DNA from 3 places in the Tepidibacillus infernus genome. Region 2 is predicted to be linked to each of the others. Evidence: a T-box and tRNA genes for the amino acid it is inferred to sense, from the RefSeq annotation. Region 2 holds a T-box; the other regions hold tRNA genes.
What was found. The T-box of region 2 lies ahead of TEPIDINF_RS01545 (valine--tRNA ligase). A T-box ahead of a tRNA ligase gene usually reads a tRNA of that ligase, here a tRNA-Val.

Region 1 (5,970 bases), 880 kb from region 2:
TCCCCCTTCTTTCCAATATAAGTTTACTTCTATGGGAATTTCAAATGACATTAGATTGAATGTGTTCGTCTTATCAAAAATAGTCGTTCTTGAGATTGTATCGATTTTATCCATTTCAACCAATAGTGAAGTTATTTCCTTATATTTATTTTTCGAAAGCAACATTTTAAACAACTGTTTATCATTTTGATTTAAAGACATCAAAAATACATCAACAAGATCATATGGGTTGAGTGTGATTAAATATTGCTCTATTTTTCCTGCTGCTTTATATACCATGACTTGATGGCCAGGATCTAGATTTCTAGTTATATGCGTAATGCTCCCTTTAAAGTGGATACAAAAGTGTCCAGGGAACCCATTCCTAAGTGCACCGAACCCATGAGGCATTCCATTCATTGATGCAGCAATCCGTTGATTACCAATTTGGATTAGAATCGCTCTCCTATCCCAACTCCATTTCCCTTCATATATCTCTCTCATAATTTTAGTATCCTCTTTTGATAATGGTTGCACATCAGCATGATGACTTCCTGCTCTTCGTTGAACATTGAAACGTAGTCCTGTCTCTAAGTCGATCACTTGGAATTTTGTTTTCCTAGGGATAATCGTATCGACCTCTTCCCATGGTAACAATTCTCCATAGTGCTTTCTTTTTATGATTTCTATGTATGTAAATAATTGCTCTTGAAGATGAGCTGGCAAATGAACCTTTTTAAGCTGTCGAACATCAAATAAGTTACCATATTGATCTGCTAAGTAACGACGAACACCACTTTGTTGATTTATAGTGATATAGGTGTCTGTAAAAGGAAGAACTACCTTAGAGGGATATAAAGGACTTTTTACAATTTCTTTTATTATTTTACTTTGATAGATGGTTAGTTTTGTTTCATTAATTGCTTCAGGTGACGATTTGATGGAAATGGTTATTTTACTTGCTTCTTTTGAGGAAACATTGTGAGAAAATGATGCAAAAAATACGAAACTAAAAACGAGAGTGAAAAGAATTAAAATAATGACCCTGTTTCCTTTTTCCAATACAACCAGCTCCAATCGAAGATTTCTCAGTTATATTCTTTGTATTGGAAAAAAAGATATACAAATATCACCATTTTGCATTGGCGTGAAGATTACTAGGTGTGTAATAAAAAAACCTTGAAATATTAAAACTTTCAAGGATTTTTACTACTAATATCTTTACATAGACATCATCAGTTCAGCTTCTTGAACGAGCTCTTTCATCAATTTTTTAACAGTAATAATCTCATTTAATCGATACCCATTTGAACCGGTAAAAATCAATCCGTTTGAAATATTCCCTTTCACTGCCTCGATAAGTGCTTTTGATATACAATAAGGAGTCGTTTTAGGGTCGCAAGTGACTAAACAATCATAGCACTTTTTTACAGGTATTCTTTCTCCTTCAACTGTTTTAACAAACTCATTATGGATGGCTCTTCCTGGAAGACCAACAGGACTTTTTACAAGGTTGATATCCTCTTGTTTTGAACGAATAAATGCCTGTTTGTAATTAACATCTGCATCACATTCTTCTGTAGCAATAAAGCGAGTTCCCATCTGTACTCCGGAGACTCCTAATTTTAAATATTTTGCAATATCTTGACCATTAAAAATACCTCCTGCAGCAATAATAGGGATACGTTTTTTATATTTTTCTTCAAATGAATGTAACGCTTCTCTTACATCACTTAAGATTTGAGAAAGATTTATTTTAGATTTTAATTCATCAATGGAAAAACCCAAATGTCCACCTGCTTCAGGTCCTTCAACAATCATTAAATCAGGTAAATATTCATACCTTTTGTCCCATAGCTTCGTCATTAGATATGCTGCTTTTCCTGAAGAGACAATCGGTGCGATTTTCGTTTTTGTGCCTTTAATAAATTCAGGTAATTCCTTAGGTAACCCGGCTCCAGAAACAATAATGTCTATTTTTTCCTCTACCGCGGTTCTTACCATTTCCTTATAATGGTTCATGGCCACCATAAGGTTAACCCCTATAATGCCTTTGGGACTTAACTCCCGTGCCTTACTAATTTCTTTTCTTAGAGCTCTTATATTAGCAAGAAGAGCATTGTTTTCGAAATCTGGTTCATTAAAACCAATTTGCACCCCAGAAATGATCCCAATTCCTCCCTCATTTGCTACAGCTGAGGCTAACCTAGAACGAGAAACACCTACGCCCATTCCTCCTTGAATAATAGGTACTGACGCTATTAAATCTCCTAACGAGAGTGAAGGTAATTTCATAAAATCGACTCCTTGAATTTGTTTAATGATTATCATTGTTTGCATTATAACGTTTTAAACCTTTAAAGTAAATATTTCACTTGAATTAGTTAGTATAAGTTTGACAATTTTGGAGATTTCGTAAGCAAAAAAAAACCTTCCTATAATAGAAAGGTTTGTTTCCATATCTTTAATATCTCTTTCACTAGGTTGAATAGGTCTTTTATATGAACTCAGTATCTTACTGTATTATAAATAAAATAATTGCAAGTTCTTACTTTTTGGCTAGATAAAAATCCCAAACAGCTTCTTGTTCTTTTTTTGTTAAATACTCTTCAAAGCTCATCATTTTACCTTTATAGTTTACAACGTAATCTAATAAATCTTTTTGACGAGCTACCTCTTCCACTTTGTAGATTGCCATCCCAATCACCTCTTTTTTAATTTCAATCTCATTATACAACATTTTTTAGTCTATGATTGTGAAAATTATAACAAAAATATGAACATCGTTAAAGTTTAAATCTTTAGAAAAATCAATTAAATACTTTAATATCGGCTAATTTTATTAGATTTCCAGAATTTAATATCTAATAAAAATTTTATGACTATTTTATATGTGAAAACGATAACAATTTATTATTATGTATTACGGGATAGCAATAAAGAACAACAGCTACGTTTGTTTGTAGCTGTTAGTTTATCGACGATCACTTACTAATTTAACCACCCTTGTATATTTCCCCTTTTTTACCTCTTCAGGAGTTGCATCTTCATCTAGTGCATCCATCTCCATACTTGGTGCAATGGTAGGCTCCTTTTCTTTAGGACTGATTTTCTTATCCACGATGATTCATCTCCTTTTCTTTACCTTATGTTCATTATGCTCCATAAATTGGATTTCATTCTTTATATTGTCGCTATTATCATCCATTTACTTATCACCTCTGTACCCTTTCAGGAATAACATCTTGAAAGATGGTGGTCTAAAAAATCAAAAAAGGGTTTATATCCGACCATCAACTTTCCAAAATCTTTTATGGCCTTCAAACCCTTGATATATAAAGTATGGTGACCCCGACTGGGTTCGAACCAGCGACCCCCACCCTGTCAAGATGGTGCTCTCCCGGCTGAGCTACGGAGTCACATATATTCGACGTTGTTACACTCAATTTAGATGGTGCCGAGGACCGGACTTGAACCGGTACGGTAGTCACCTACCGCAGGATTTTAAGTCCTGTGCGTCTGCCAATTCCGCCACCCCGGCAGGACTTTTAAATGGTGGGCCCAACAGGACTCGAACCTGTGACCAATCGGTTATGAGCCGACCGCTCTACCAACTGAGCTATAGGCCCCTACTAATTTAACTTTAAACAAATACTTTTTTAAAATGGCGGAGCTGACGGGATTCGAACCCGCGGTCTCCTGCGTGACAGGCAGGCATGTTAGGCCTCTACACCACAGCTCCATAATATAAATGGGAATATTCGACGTAGTGCAAATAGTTTATTGGTTGCGGGGACAGGATTTGAACCTGCGACCTTCGGGTTATGAGCCCGACGAGCTACCAACTGCTCCACCCCGCGTCATTACATAATAAAATTAGCGACAAAAATTATTATATATGATTTATAACATTTATGCAACAATTTTTAAAAATAGTTTTATCCCTTAAACCTCTTGGTCTTTGGGACAAAAGTAATTTTACCTAGAGTACAATAATTTGTCAATAGTATTGTCACATATATTTAGTGAATTGGGTTTACAATAACATTGTCAGTGTATACATGAATACCATTGACTTGAACCATGGTTAAGGAGAGTGTTGCATTTTGGCCAAACAAATAAAAGACAGACAAATCGCTTATGTAAATAAAGAAACAAATCTGTTGGTGTCACAAATCGTAAGTGGAACTCAATCACTACTACAGCAGACTAAACAATTACAGAGCAATCCATCATTAGTTGTACCTATACAACAATCTCAACTTACGTCGTCCACTGCATCTAACAACATGCAAATGTCTCAACAAAATTTCAAAACGCAACAACTTGGGCGGGCACAACAACATACTAGCGTCCCTGAAATGCAGCATTTAGATCAAATGCTACAAAAATTTTATAACGAGATTGGTAAGATGGAAACCGAATACAACCAATTGAAATCAGCCAATATGAATCCTTTACATCTTCAGCAATTGATGCAACAAAAAGCAAATGCGCTCCAATCATTTAGTAATCAAATACAACAAACAATCAATCAGGTTCAATTATCAAGTCAAACGAATCAAATTTATGAATCAGGCCATGGTTTCTAAAAAGTTTTGGCTGTTGAAATTCATCAACAGCCTCTCATATTTTCATACAAAGCTCATTTCTCTCGTTCATTTAAAAACTCTTTAGTTAAAATAGGTTGATATTTTACCCCAGAAACCGTAAAAACTGACTGGTATAAAGTTAGAGAAGTTACTTGCCATACAGAAGACGTTAGTTTAAAATTTTCCTTTTTAAAGGGAACATTCACCTTTCTTGCTAATGTTACATGAGGAGTATACTTTGGCTTTGCATCGAATGTAATCTTTGTTTTTGTCAATGCTTCAACAAAATTTTGGTAAAGTTTGTTTAACATTTGCAAGTCCCCATGAACATCAGCCCATAAAATATTAGGCTTATTTTCGCTAGGAAAGGCACTTATATTCTTTAACTGTAATTGAAAAGGGGATACATTTTTTACAGCCTCATTTAATGCTTGGTCTAACGATTCCATCTCTTTTTCATCGACTTCCCCTAAAAAAAGAAGAGTAATATGCCAATTTTCTTCTGGTACCCATTTTCCCAATTGTAAGCTGTTGCGAATAATTGGCAATTGTTGTTTAAGTTCATTTTTTACATGTTCAGCTAGCTTAAGTGCAACAAATAATCTCATAGCTAAACCACATTATCCTCAGTCATTTGTTCTTCTATTTCTTCCACCATTTCTTGCACATCTCTTAATCGATGGGCAATACGTCCTGCCGCTGAAGCAGCGATTCCAGCAACAAGGTCATCCAAAAACGTATGAACACCTTTACCGTTTTTTGTATCCAACTTTTTAATTATTCCCACTTTATCTTTATCTAAATATCCAAAAGTGGTCACTGCAATGCTTCCATAACCAAAGACAGAGCCTAATGCCATTGTTTCATCAATTCCAAAAAGTCCTTCATCAGACTCAACAAGAGATTGCAATGGTTCAGTTAACAAACCTTTTTCAGCCAATACGTCTAACTCGATCCCAACAAGTAATGCATGTTGAACTTCACGTTTTTCTAATACTTTGTTTACACTTTCCAGGCAAAGCTCCATGGTTAAATCTTTATTATATGGCAATTGTAATTCATAGACGATTTCTGCAATGTCTTCCAATGTAACACCGCGTTCTCTTAATCTCTGTAACGCTGCAGCTTTTACCTCTTTACTTGGTACCCTTCTTTTCAATACCTGTCACCTCCAAAAATATCTTTCTCCATCATATCACTTTCTCTACATATACAAAATAAACTTCATTATATATATTATTAAAAAAAAGAGTAGCAGTGAATCATGCTTACACTGCCACCCTTATCAAATATAAAATAAAAATAGATAAAGATTATTGATTTTGATGTTGATCCAGTCTTTGAATTAAATAGGCTAAACCATAACTCATTCCAACTAAAAAAAGCAAAGCGATAAAAA
Region 2 (5,970 bases):
AACCTACTTGTCCTATCCGCATGATCTATGGAAATTTCTTTATATCTATTTTATTGCAAAGGTGCCTCAAAAGGGATACTCTTTAGAGATGCAATATCAACAATTAGTAGGGTTGCAGATCAATATTGAGCAACTTTATCAGGTCTTGTATGTTTATTTTCAACTTTAAGTTGACGTAATTAGGGAGGATCATATCATGGCCCTTACCCAAGAATGGTTTGAATTTGATATACATCCCCACGTAATCGATGAGTATGATTTTCAGGTAAGTCAGATAAAATGGTATGGTTCAGTAGCGAAAATAGAAACCCAACTAGGTGTTTTTGCCGTTAAAAAAGCAAATATGAGTGGGTCGCAAGCCATACGGATGAATGAGATTTTACAATTCTTACAGGAACATAGATGGAATACTTCTACAATTGTTTCTAATAAATTTGCTGAACCGTTTGTACCAGTCAAAAATGGGATTGTTTATGTGACAAAGTGGGTTGAAGGTGAACACTTAACTTTGAATCATCGGCCTCATTTCTTGGTCATGGTAAAGGTGATGGCTCATCTTCATAAGCTGGGGTTTGAATATAACCCCGAACCATTTTCTTATCATTTTGTTGATGAAACGTATCTTCGCAATTCATGGGAAGAACGCTTAAAGTGGTTAAAAAAATACCAAAAGAAATTAACGAGAAAAGAATCTTTAACCACCTTTGAACATGTCTTTTTAAGTTATCTACCATTTCTCAAGGAATGGTCTGAAGAAGCTTTAGAACATTTAACTCAATGGGTCATACAATATAACTCGATTGGTGATTTACGGAAAACCATCTGCCACGGCAAATTCCATCACCGGAATATGCTACTTAAACCAAATGGTAAAATGGTATTGATTGACTTTGACCATGTAAGTCTTGATACGCCTGTTAGAGATTTGGCTAATTTTATCCGAAAATATATTTTAAACAAAGAACACCGTTTTTGGGCGCAAGAGTGGTTTGATCGCTATCAAAAAATTGTTTCCTTGACAGAACCGGAAAAGAAATTATTAGCAATATACCTTCTTTTTCCAGAACGAATTTTCACCTTAGCAAAAAAATACGAGGAAAAGCAACAGTATGGATTAGAAGAACAGTATTTAAAAAAACTTCAGATTCGTTGGGGTCAAATGAAAGAAATCATATGGTTTATTGACCAACAATTTATATAATATTCATCATAAAACCAATATAAGCAATGAAAAGAATGAATAAAATGAACACATCAAACGGAGTCGGGAAAAATAAGGTTCTCAAAAATTGCAAAACAATAAGAGGAAAGAGGATTGTACGAAGGATTAAACGAAACCTTTTCAACCCATCCATATGACCACACATCCTTTACGTTATCATTTGGGTTTGTATATTCCTTAATCAGCAACTACCCTATTTTATATCTTCTATACTTTATGTAGTAAAGATCCATTTGGTTAATATCAGAACTTTTAAAAAATATTCCAATTTTATATTGACATGCGATATAAATGTCAATATAATAATTTCTAACAATGGAAGGGAAACTAGGGTTCCGTTTGCAAAGGCAAAGACAGGTCCGAGCGATTCCAAGCTTTTTGCTACACCGTGGGGATAAAAGACTCGTGCGGTAAGTTCCAATGGCGAACTTATCAGGAACGAGTCTTTTTTGTTTTACCATGATAAAGAATTAAATCAAAAAGGGGGAGGGTTATGATGTTAAAAGGAAAGCTGGTTCAATTAAAAGCGGTAGAAAGAGAAAATCTATCCAAATACCTAGAATGGGTGAATGATCCAGAAGTCACCCAATATTTATCACCACAAACACGTTTTCCAAAGACGCTTGCAGAGGAACATCGTTGGTACGATAACCTTTTAAAGCAGGATGATAAGTTTGTCTTTTCCATTTATACGCGAGCAGATGATCGAATGATTGGAAGTGTTGGTTTACATTCTATTAGTTGGAAAAATCAATGGGCAATCGCAGGGATTTTTATAGGAGATAAAGATTATTGGGGGAAAGGATATGGAACAGAGGCTTTTCGTTTATGTCTCTATATAGGGTTTCAAGAATTAGGATTACAGCGAGTTGAATTAGGGGTTTATGCTTTTAACGAAAGAGCGATCAAAAGCTATCAAAAGCTTGGCTTTGTTGAAGAAGGTAGAAGAAGAAGATTTTTGTACCGCAATGGTCAATTTTACGATGAAGTGATGATGTCTATTCTTCGAGAAGAGTACCTTGAACGCTACCAAAAGGAGGATGAAGAGAGATGGAAAACCTTTTAAAAGGAAAGAGAGTTCAGCTTAAGACCATCGATCCAGAAAAGGCACCATTATTTAACCAATGGTTTAATGATCCTCACATTACGGAAAATTTGCAATGGGGTACCCTTCCTATGCCAATGGAGTTATCCAAGAATTTTGGGGATCAGGCTCAACAACCCTCAAAAACAGATCAACACTTTTCTATCCATGCACTAGATCTTCCTGAGGGAGAGGAATCCTATATCGGCCATATTAGCTTACATCATATCGATTGGCGGAATCGAGTCGCTGAATTAGGAATTGTGATAGGCGATCAGAAGCACTTAAGTAAAGGTTATGGAACTGATGCAATCAAAACGCTACTTCACTTCACTTTTATGGAAATGAACTTAAACAAAGTGATGTTACGTCATTATCAATTTAATGAAAGGGGACATCGAGCCTATCTTAAAGCCGGTTTTAAAGAAGAGGGACGCTTACGTCTGCAGCTTTACCGTCATGGTAGGTTTTGGGATGTGATCTATATGGGTATATTAAAAGAAGAGTTCATGAACAACCAATGACCTACTTTCATAGAATAATTGTAAAAAGAAATTTGACTTTATCTTTTGTTGTGATTACAATATAGTTAAATATTTTGTCGGTTAACATGTAAATAGAGGAATAACCATGAAAGGGAGGAGTAAGTAACCTTACCTTCAAGAGAGGGAAACCATTAGCTGTAAGGTTTCCTAAGGCAGAAGTTACTGAAGGTCGCCCTGAAGTTGTCCATTTGAAATGATGTAGAATGGACCGGATCATCAACCGTTACTGATTGAGTGCATGAACACACAAATAGAGCTAGGTCTAAGCTAGTTGTGTTTCATGAACAAAGGTGGCACCGCGAAAACAAACTCTTTTCGTCCTTTGGGATGGAAAGGGTTTTTTATATTTTATGGGTATTATGAATAGGAGGAAAATCAATGGCTGAACAACTTGAATTACAAATCCCAACTCAATACGATCCGAAGGATATTGAGAAAAAGTGGTATGAATATTGGTTAGAGCACGAATTTTTTAAAGCAGGCAAAGATACATCAAAACAACCCTATAGTATTGTGATTCCACCACCCAATGTGACAGGGATGTTGCATATTGGTCATGCATTGGACTTCTCTTTACAGGATATCATCATTCGGATGAAGCGAATGCAGGGATATGACGCTTTATGGTTACCAGGAACAGATCACGCTGGAATAGCGACGCAAGCCAAAGTAGAGGCAAAGCTTCGAGAAGAAGGGATTAGCCGCTATGATCTTGGGCGGGAAAAATTTCTTGAGCACGCATGGGAATGGAAAGAAAAGTATGCTAATCGAATTCATGAACAATGGGCCAAATTAGGACTCTCTTTAGATTATTCTAGAGAGCGTTTTACCCTTGATGAAGGCTTATCCCAAGCAGTTCGTAAGGTTTTTGTTAGTTTTTATGAAAAAGGACTCATCTATCGTGGAAAATATATTATTAACTGGGATCCAGAAGCAAGAACCGCTTTATCAGATATTGAAGTAGAATATAAAGAAATCATGGGTGCTTTATATCATATGAAATACCCACTGAAGGATGGAAGTGGTCATATTGTCGTTGCCACTACTCGTCCTGAAACCATGTTAGGGGATACTGCGGTTGCTGTGCATCCAAATGATGAACGTTACCAACATTTAATCGGCAAAACGGTAGTCTTACCTATTACAGACCGTGAGGTTCCAATTATTGCAGACGAATATGTTGAAAAAGAGTTTGGAAGTGGTGCAGTAAAAATAACACCTGCCCATGATCCGAATGACTTTGAAATTGGCTTACGTCATCAACTTCCACAGGTTTTAGTGATGGATGAATCAGGACATATGAACGAGAATGCTGGAAAATATCAAGGCATGGATCGTTTTGAATGTCGTAAACAAATTGTCAAAGATCTTCAGGAACAAGGGATTCTTTTTAAAATTGAAGAACATCTTCATTCTGTTGGACATAGTCAACGAACAGGGGCGGTTGTTGAACCCTATTTATCTACCCAATGGTTTGTGAAGATGAAGCCTCTGGCAGAAAAAGCAATTCAACAACAAAAAAGCGGTAATGGTGTTCACTTTGTACCAGAACGTTTTGAAAAGATCTATCTAAATTGGATTGAAAATATTCGCGACTGGTGTATTTCCAGACAATTATGGTGGGGTCATCGTATACCTGCTTGGTACTGTGAAGATTGTGGCGAAACGATCGTCCAAATGGAAGAGCCAAAATCATGTTTAAACTGTGGCCACACCCATCTTAAACAAGATGAAGATGTTTTAGACACTTGGTTTAGTTCTGGTTTATGGCCATTTTCAACGATGGGTTGGCCAGAGCGAACGGAAGATTTACAAAGATTTTATCCAACAAATGTATTGGTAACTGGATATGACATCATCTTCTTTTGGGTGGCAAGAATGATCTTCACTGCCCTAGAATTTACTGGAGAAAATCCATTTAAAAATGTCTATATTCACGGCTTGGTTCGTGATAGTGAAGGAAGAAAAATGTCCAAATCCCTAGGAAATGGAATTGATCCAATCGAAGTGATTGATCAATATGGCGCAGATGCCCTACGTTTCATGCTGGCAACAGGGGGTACGCCTGGGCAAGACTTAAGATTCCATTTTGAAAGGGTAGAAGCTGCCCGTAATTTTGCAAATAAAATTTGGAATGCTTCCCGTTTTACCATCATGAACTTAGGCGATTTTTCTGTAAAAGATATTGATTTATCAGGTACATTAATGACTGCGGATCAATGGATTTTACATCGTTTTAATGAAACAGTAAAAGCTGTCACAAGACTGTTAGAACAATATGAATTTGGTGAGGCTGGAAGAATGTTGACCAACTTCATTTGGGATGAATTTTGTGACTGGTATATTGAATTAGCCAAACTTCCTTTATATGGTGACCATGAGCAAGCGAAGAAAACGACGAAATCGGTTCTTACCTATGTCTTAGATCGTACCTTACGTTTGTTACACCCTTATATGCCATTTATTACAGAAGAGATTTGGCAACACCTTCCACATGAAGGGGAAAGTATTACTCTAGCAAGCTGGCCAGAATATCGTGAAGAATTTGTTAATGAACAAGCAGCAAAAGAAATGGTATTATTAATGGATGTGATCCGCTCTGTTCGTAATATCCGTGCAGAAGTCAACGTGCCATTAAGCAAAAAAATTCAGCTTCTCATTAAACCAGTGAATAAAACCAATGAAGAGATTTTACTCAAAGGAATCTCATATATTAAAAAGTTCTGTAATCCAGAAACCTTAGAAATCTCTACAGAGGTTACTTCACCTGAAAAAGCAATGTCCGCAATTGTGACAGGAGCAGAGATTTATTTGCCTTTAACTGGCTTAATTGACATTAGTCAAGAAATAAGCAGATTGGAAAAAGAATTAGAGACCCTTAATTATGAAGTAGAACGAGTTCAAAAGAAATTAGCTAATAAAGGTTTTGTAGATAAAGCACCTGCTGACGTTATAGCCAAAGAAAAAGAAAAAGAGCAAGACTATCTAGAAAAAAGAGACAAAGTATTAGCAAGAATCAAAGAGCTAAAAATGTCATAGTATATTTTGAGAGTGGTGGATTGTCATGGGGTTAGGTAAAGTGAGAACAAAGGAAGAAGCAATTGAATGGATTCACAGTT
Region 3 (5,970 bases), 2.1 Mb from region 2:
GGTGATGCTTCACGCACAAATAGGGGATGATGAAGGATATTTTAATATCTATGATGTGATTATGCAATTAAATCAGAAGCTTGTAAGAAGACATCCTCACGTATTTGGAGATGAGAAAGCAGAAAAGGCAGAAGAGGTTTTTAAACGTTGGAATAAGATAAAGGAGCAGGAAAAGGAAAAACAGGGTGTGATCCATTCCTCTATCTTACAGGGTATTCCAAAAGATTTACCGGCAATCTTACGTGCCTACAAGTTACAAAAAAAGGCGGCTAGTGTTGGCTTCGATTGGCCAACGATTGAACAAGTTTATCAAAAAATTGCTGAAGAAATTGATGAACTTAAAGAGGCAAATGGTGAATCGGCAAAGGATGAATTAGGGGATGTAATGTTTGCGGTTGTTAATCTAGCTAGATTTATGAAGATAGATCCAGAAGAAGCGCTAGAAAAAACAAATCGAAAATTCATGAAAAGATTTTTCTATATCGAACAAAAATTAAAAGAAAAAGGAATTCCGATCGAACATGCTGCATTAGAAATCATGGATCAATATTGGGAAGAAGCTAAAAAAGTATAGTTAGAGAGGTTGATTAAATGAGATTAGATAAATTTCTAAAAGTTTCAAGGTTGATTAAACGTAGGACAATCGCTAAGGAAGTCTCTGATCAAGGTCGTATTGAAATTAATGGACAGGTTGCTAAAGCTAGCTCAAATGTGAATGAGGGAGATCTGCTCTCTATTCGATTTGGCCAAAAGAAGTTAACAGTTCAGGTAAACAAATGTGTGGAGACCTCAAAGAAGGAAGAAGCTTTAGAGATGTATACAGTGATAAAAGAAGAAAAGATTACAGAACAAGAAGGTTTATAATCAGCCTTCTTTTTTTGTTCTAAAAATTTTGCCAAGCCATAAGATGTAGTAAAAGGGGGTTGATAAAATGGAGGATAGATCAAGAAAAGGGCTTAAACATGAAGTGATGGTTGTAGATAGAGAAGTCATGCAAGTTACAGGTGTAAAGGATGTAGAGAGCTTCGATAGTGAAGAGTTTTTATTAAATACGGAATTCGGATACTTGCATATTCGTGGGCAAAATTTACATATTAAAAATCTAAATTTAGAACAGGGATTTGTTGCAATTGAAGGTTTAGTCTATGAGATGGGATATTTAAACGATGGATACTCTTCGGAGAAGGCTAAAGGATTCTTTGGCAAGTTGTTTAAGTGACACTAAACGAGCAATTTATCACAACAATTTTAATGATAGGTAGTGGATTTTTTGTTGGAATGATCTTTGATAGCTATCGGGTGCTAAAAAAGGAAATAGATCTACCTCAGTGGATCGTCTTTATTTTTGATGTAAGTTTTGGTGTTTTTTCTGCTCTTTTCATCTTTCGTTTGTTATTATGGAGTAATGATGGACAACTTCGTTTATCAATATTATTAACATTTATAATCGGTTTATGGTTCTATTATATTACAATAAGTAAGATCATTTTAAAATTTTGGAGTAAGTTGTATCATCTAATCAAAACCATATGGGTCTTGGTGATTCATGCAATCAATATTCTTGTGATTAAACCAGTCATTTTAATTTATAAGTTGTTTATTTCAATACTTACCTTTCTTTTTGCAATGTTTATACCTATCTTGAAGTTTATACAAAAGTTTTCAACTAGAGTTAAGCAAAAAGCAGGATTTTCCTCCTTTTTGAAGAAACTATTTACGCGTAAGAAGAATTAGCCTAATTTTTAATGGAGGATAACTGTCATGTCAAAAAAAAATCAAATCAATCATGCGAGTAGAAAAAGAATACATGCAATTATTCTTCTTTTAATGACTTTTATAGTTTGGGCGGGGTTTACCGGCTACAATCAGTGGATAGATATTAAAGAAAAAAAAGCTAAACTAGTGGAATTGCAGAAACAAGAGCAACAAGTGGCTGAAACCAAAAGGGAATTAGAAAAGAAAGTAATGCTTTTGCAAAACAAGGAATATATAGCAGAGATGGCACGAAAATATTACTTTTTATCTAAGCCTGGAGAGTTTATTATTATTACCCCTGAGGAATAGATTGGTAAACGATCATTATTGACATGTTTTCTGAGCATCAGTTATAATCTCATTAGTCTATTCTTTATTCTTTAAGGAGGAAGTTTTAATACATGTCAATTGAAATAGGCAGCAAAGTTAAAGGGAAAGTAACAGGAATTACCCATTTCGGTGCGTTTATTGAGCTGCCAAGTGGTGAAACCGGTTTAATTCATATTTCCGAAATTGCTGATAGTTATGTAAAGGATGTAAATGAATTTTTAAAAGTAAATGACATGATTACGGTTAAGGTGATTAATGTCGAAAAGGATGGAAAGATCGGCCTTTCTTTAAAGAAAGCACAGGAAAAACCAGTAGAACATACACCGAAAGAAAGACCACAAAAATCTACACGTCGTCAATCAAATGAAAGTTTTGATGACAAGTTGAACAAGTTCTTAAAAGATAGTGAAGAACGACTTTCTACATTACGCAAAAGCACCGATTCTAAACGAGGGGGTCGTGGCGCCCGTCGCGGTTAAATCATATATGTGGTATTATACTTTGTGGCTATTTGGTCACAAAGTATAATTATTTCCTGCCAGTGATAATGATTCCCTTCATAAAAAAGTATGTTTTTGAAAAAGACAGTTGACTTCCTTTTCAAAGTTATTATATAATAAATATTGTGACTGACGCGGGGTGGAGCAGTTGGTAGCTCGTCGGGCTCATAACCCGAAGGTCGCAGGTTCAAGTCCTGTCCCCGCAACCAATTAAACCATTTGTACTACGTCGATTGGCATCCTTGATCAAATGAAATCGGAGTGCCTGTGGTACAACCAATTAAACCATTTGTACTACGTTGATCCATAATAGGATCATTTATTATATATGGCGGTGTAGCTCAGCTGGCTAGAGCGTACGGTTCATACCCGTGAGGTCGGGGGTTCGATTCCCTCCGCCGCTACCATACTGGCCCGTTGGTCAAGTGGTTAAGACACCGCCCTTTCACGGCGGTAACAGGGGTTCGAATCCCCTACGGGTCACCACAAAAAGAAGACAGAGGTAAGAGATCAGAAGTCAGAGAGAAAGAAAGGACTTCGAAGAAAAACATTCAATCTGACATCCGACTTCCGGCATCTGAAATCTGTATTTGGACGATTAGCTCAGCTGGGAGAGCACCTGCCTTACAAGCAGGGGGTCGGCGGTTCGATCCCGTCATCGTCCACCATTTTAATACTTACATAAAACACGCTTAGGCGTGTTTTTTTTTTAAAGATTAAGAAAGTATAACTTTCTTCCATTTCCATCTTATGCTTTTATGAAAAAATATTTTAGGAAGTTTTGTCGGAAATGGTACCTATTCTAAGTAAATCGACAGATATTTGCGGGAGCATTTGTTCTTAAACCCCTTAAGTTTGTATAAACCCTTGTCGGTTAGGTAGATTTTGTCGTAATTTTTTTAAAAGCTGTCTCCTTGTTTTGACAAATTTTGTTTACCTTTCTGTTTATAATAAATGACACAATAGGAAATCGGGTGGTGTCATTTATGTTTAAAAAATTTATTTTAAAGAATGGTTTATTGGTTCAATCAGGGACAGTTTCTACGTATTTAAATCAAATAGGCGATCTGTTGCACCAAAAAGTAATGGGTTTTTTTTATCTCCTTTTTAAAAGATGGGAATTCGGTTATTTGGTAATGGGTTTTTTATTAGGTAGAGCGGTTATTCTGAATGATATGTCTCCCTTTGCCATTCCTTTCTTCGCTTTAATGTATCATTTGAAAAAAGAGAAGTTATTATATATTAGTTTAGCCATCTTATTTGGTACAAATCTTACAGATAGCCGTCATTCAGCTATTATCTTTTCGGGTATGGTGATCTATTTCTTTGTTCAAAAATGGTTAGTTACAAAAAACAAAGCAGACTTATCCTATGCTCCATTTCTCGTTTCGCTCTCTATGGCCATTCCCCAAGGGACAAACCTTTTTTATCAACAAGTTAATGAAATCTATCCTTGGGTAATGGCTGGGATCGAAACAGCCTTAGGGTTTATCTTAACCTTAATCTTCGCCCAATCTTTGCCTATTCTTATCTACCAAAAGGATCAAGTCTCTTTAAATCAAGAAGAGATTATTGGGTTAATTATTCTTTTAGCTTCGACGATGACTGGAACTGTAGGTTGGACTATTCAGGATTATTCCATTGAGCATATCATCTCTCGCTATCTGATTTTAATATTTGCTTTTGTTGGTGGTGGTGCGATTGGTTCATCTGTTGGTGTTGTTACCGGATTGATCTTAAGTTTGTCTAACACAAATGCTGTTTATCAAATTAGTTTGTTAGCTTTCTCAGGACTTTTAGCAGGTTTATTAAAACAAGCAAATAAATTAGGTGTTGCATTCGGTTTAGTGATCGGTACAACGATTTTATCCATTTATTTAGGAGACCAAAACGAGATTTGGATTTCTTTTGCTGAATCAATGATTGCTTTAGTTTTCTTTGTTTTAACCCCTAAGTCATTGATCAAGCAAATCGCCACATTTATTCCTGGTACAAGTGAATACCATCTTCATTATCAAGAGTATGTTTCAAAAATAAGATCAGTTACTTCAGGGAAGATCGATCAGTTTGCAAATATGTTTACCCAATTAGCAAATAGTTTTAAAGAAATCTCAGCCCCTACGAGGATTGATCAAAGTGAACAAATTGACCACTTTATGAGCCAGGTGGCGGAAAAACATTGTCAAACTTGTTGGAAAAGAAATAAATGTTGGAATGAGGAATTTTTTAAAACTTATCGAATCATGACGGAATTGATGACAATCATCGAAACGAAAGGAAAAATAACGAAAAAGAATATTCCCAGTGAGTGGGCCGACCATTGTGTAAAATCGGATCAAACCTCTTTTCATTTAATGGATGTTTATGACAGTTATAGTGACCATTTATATTGGAAAAATCAATTAGAAGAAAGTAGACAATTAGTCGCCCATCAATTATACGGTGTCTCCCAAGTGATGAAAGATTTAGCTCAAGAAATACAAAAAGACGGTAAAGATTTGGGTATACAGGAACAACAAATCCATCAAGCCTTAGAAAGGTTAGGTCTGTCTGTACGCCAAGTAAATATTATTCGACTAGAGGAGGGTAATGTCGAAATAGAAGTGACTCAACCAAATTGTAATGGAAGGGATGAGTGTATCAAGATTGTTGCTCCATTAATTTCAGAGGTGCTCAATGAAAATATCATCGTAAATAACAAGGAATGTCAATTCAAGAAAGACGGCTCATGTAAAATGTGTTTACGATCTGCAAAAACCTATGAAGTAGATACAGGATATGCAGGAGCGGCAAAAGGAGGAAAATGGTTATCTGGTGATAGTTTTAGTACAATCGAGGTTAGCAACGGGAAATATGCTGTTGCTTTAAGTGATGGCATGGGAAATGGTGAGCGTGCTCGAACAGAAAGTAAAGCGACTTTGGAGTTGTTAAAACAGTTATTACAATCAGGAATTGAAGAAACGATTGCAATAAAGACGATTAACTCTGTATTACTATTACGTTCTCAAGAGGAAATTTTCTCGACTGTTGACTTGGCAATTGTGGACTTATTTAATGCAAAAACCAAGTTTCTTAAGGTCGGATCGACGCCTAGTTTTATTAAACGCGGTGATGAGGTCATCATGATATCTGCTAATAATTTACCAGTAGGCATTATCCAAGACATTGACATTGAGAGTATCGAAGTAGCACTTCAACCTGGGGATTTATTGATTATGATGACAGACGGCATCTATGACTCACCAAAACGGACGGCAAATAAGGAGTTATGGATGAAAAGAATGATACAGGAAATTGAATCCGATCTTCCGCAGGAATTTGCCGACTTATTGTTAGAAAAGGTAGTTCGATATTTGCAAGGGGAAATTAGAGATGATATGACTGT

Region 1: it encodes a tRNA-Val, which carries the amino acid that the T-box ahead of TEPIDINF_RS01545 (valine--tRNA ligase) is inferred to sense. The anticodon was not compared.
Region 3: it encodes a tRNA-Val, which carries the amino acid that the T-box ahead of TEPIDINF_RS01545 (valine--tRNA ligase) is inferred to sense. The anticodon was not compared.

Annotation. Positions count from the first base shown of each region.
Region 1 is NZ_JBLWFI010000001.1:1,189,110-1,195,079, forward strand. It holds gene TEPIDINF_RS06075 (hypothetical protein) at 1-1,041, opposite strand, end outside; gene TEPIDINF_RS06080 (NAD(P)H-dependent flavin oxidoreductase) at 1,201-2,274, opposite strand; gene TEPIDINF_RS06085 (hypothetical protein) at 2,528-2,677, opposite strand; gene TEPIDINF_RS06090 (hypothetical protein) at 2,954-3,100, opposite strand; tRNA gene TEPIDINF_RS06095 (tRNA-Val) at 3,323-3,398, opposite strand; tRNA gene TEPIDINF_RS06100 (tRNA-Leu) at 3,432-3,520, opposite strand; tRNA gene TEPIDINF_RS06105 (tRNA-Ile) at 3,533-3,608, opposite strand; tRNA gene TEPIDINF_RS06110 (tRNA-Asp) at 3,645-3,721, opposite strand; tRNA gene TEPIDINF_RS06115 (tRNA-Met) at 3,764-3,839, opposite strand; gene TEPIDINF_RS06120 (hypothetical protein) at 4,086-4,571, shown strand; gene thpR (RNA 2',3'-cyclic phosphodiesterase) at 4,625-5,179, opposite strand; gene TEPIDINF_RS06130 (phosphatidylglycerophosphatase A family protein) at 5,182-5,730, opposite strand.
Region 2 is NZ_JBLWFI010000001.1:308,254-314,223, forward strand. It holds gene TEPIDINF_RS01525 (phosphotransferase) at 1-169, shown strand, start outside; gene TEPIDINF_RS01530 (phosphotransferase) at 197-1,201, shown strand; gene TEPIDINF_RS01535 (GNAT family N-acetyltransferase) at 1,716-2,288, shown strand; gene TEPIDINF_RS01540 (GNAT family N-acetyltransferase) at 2,273-2,830, shown strand; T-box leader at 2,928-3,177, shown strand; gene TEPIDINF_RS01545 (valine--tRNA ligase) at 3,230-5,890, shown strand; gene TEPIDINF_RS01550 (bifunctional folylpolyglutamate synthase/dihydrofolate synthase) at 5,916-5,970, shown strand, end outside.
Region 3 is NZ_JBLWFI010000001.1:2,448,582-2,454,551, forward strand. It holds gene yabN (bifunctional methyltransferase/pyrophosphohydrolase YabN) at 1-574, shown strand, start outside; gene TEPIDINF_RS12280 (RNA-binding S4 domain-containing protein) at 592-864, shown strand; gene yabP (sporulation protein YabP) at 932-1,219, shown strand; gene yabQ (spore cortex biosynthesis protein YabQ) at 1,216-1,734, shown strand; gene TEPIDINF_RS12295 (FtsB family cell division protein) at 1,762-2,064, shown strand; gene TEPIDINF_RS12300 (S1 domain-containing RNA-binding protein) at 2,157-2,564, shown strand; tRNA gene TEPIDINF_RS12305 (tRNA-Met) at 2,719-2,794, shown strand; tRNA gene TEPIDINF_RS12310 (tRNA-Met) at 2,916-2,992, shown strand; tRNA gene TEPIDINF_RS12315 (tRNA-Glu) at 2,997-3,071, shown strand; tRNA gene TEPIDINF_RS12320 (tRNA-Val) at 3,178-3,253, shown strand; gene spoIIE (stage II sporulation protein E) at 3,572-5,970, shown strand, end outside.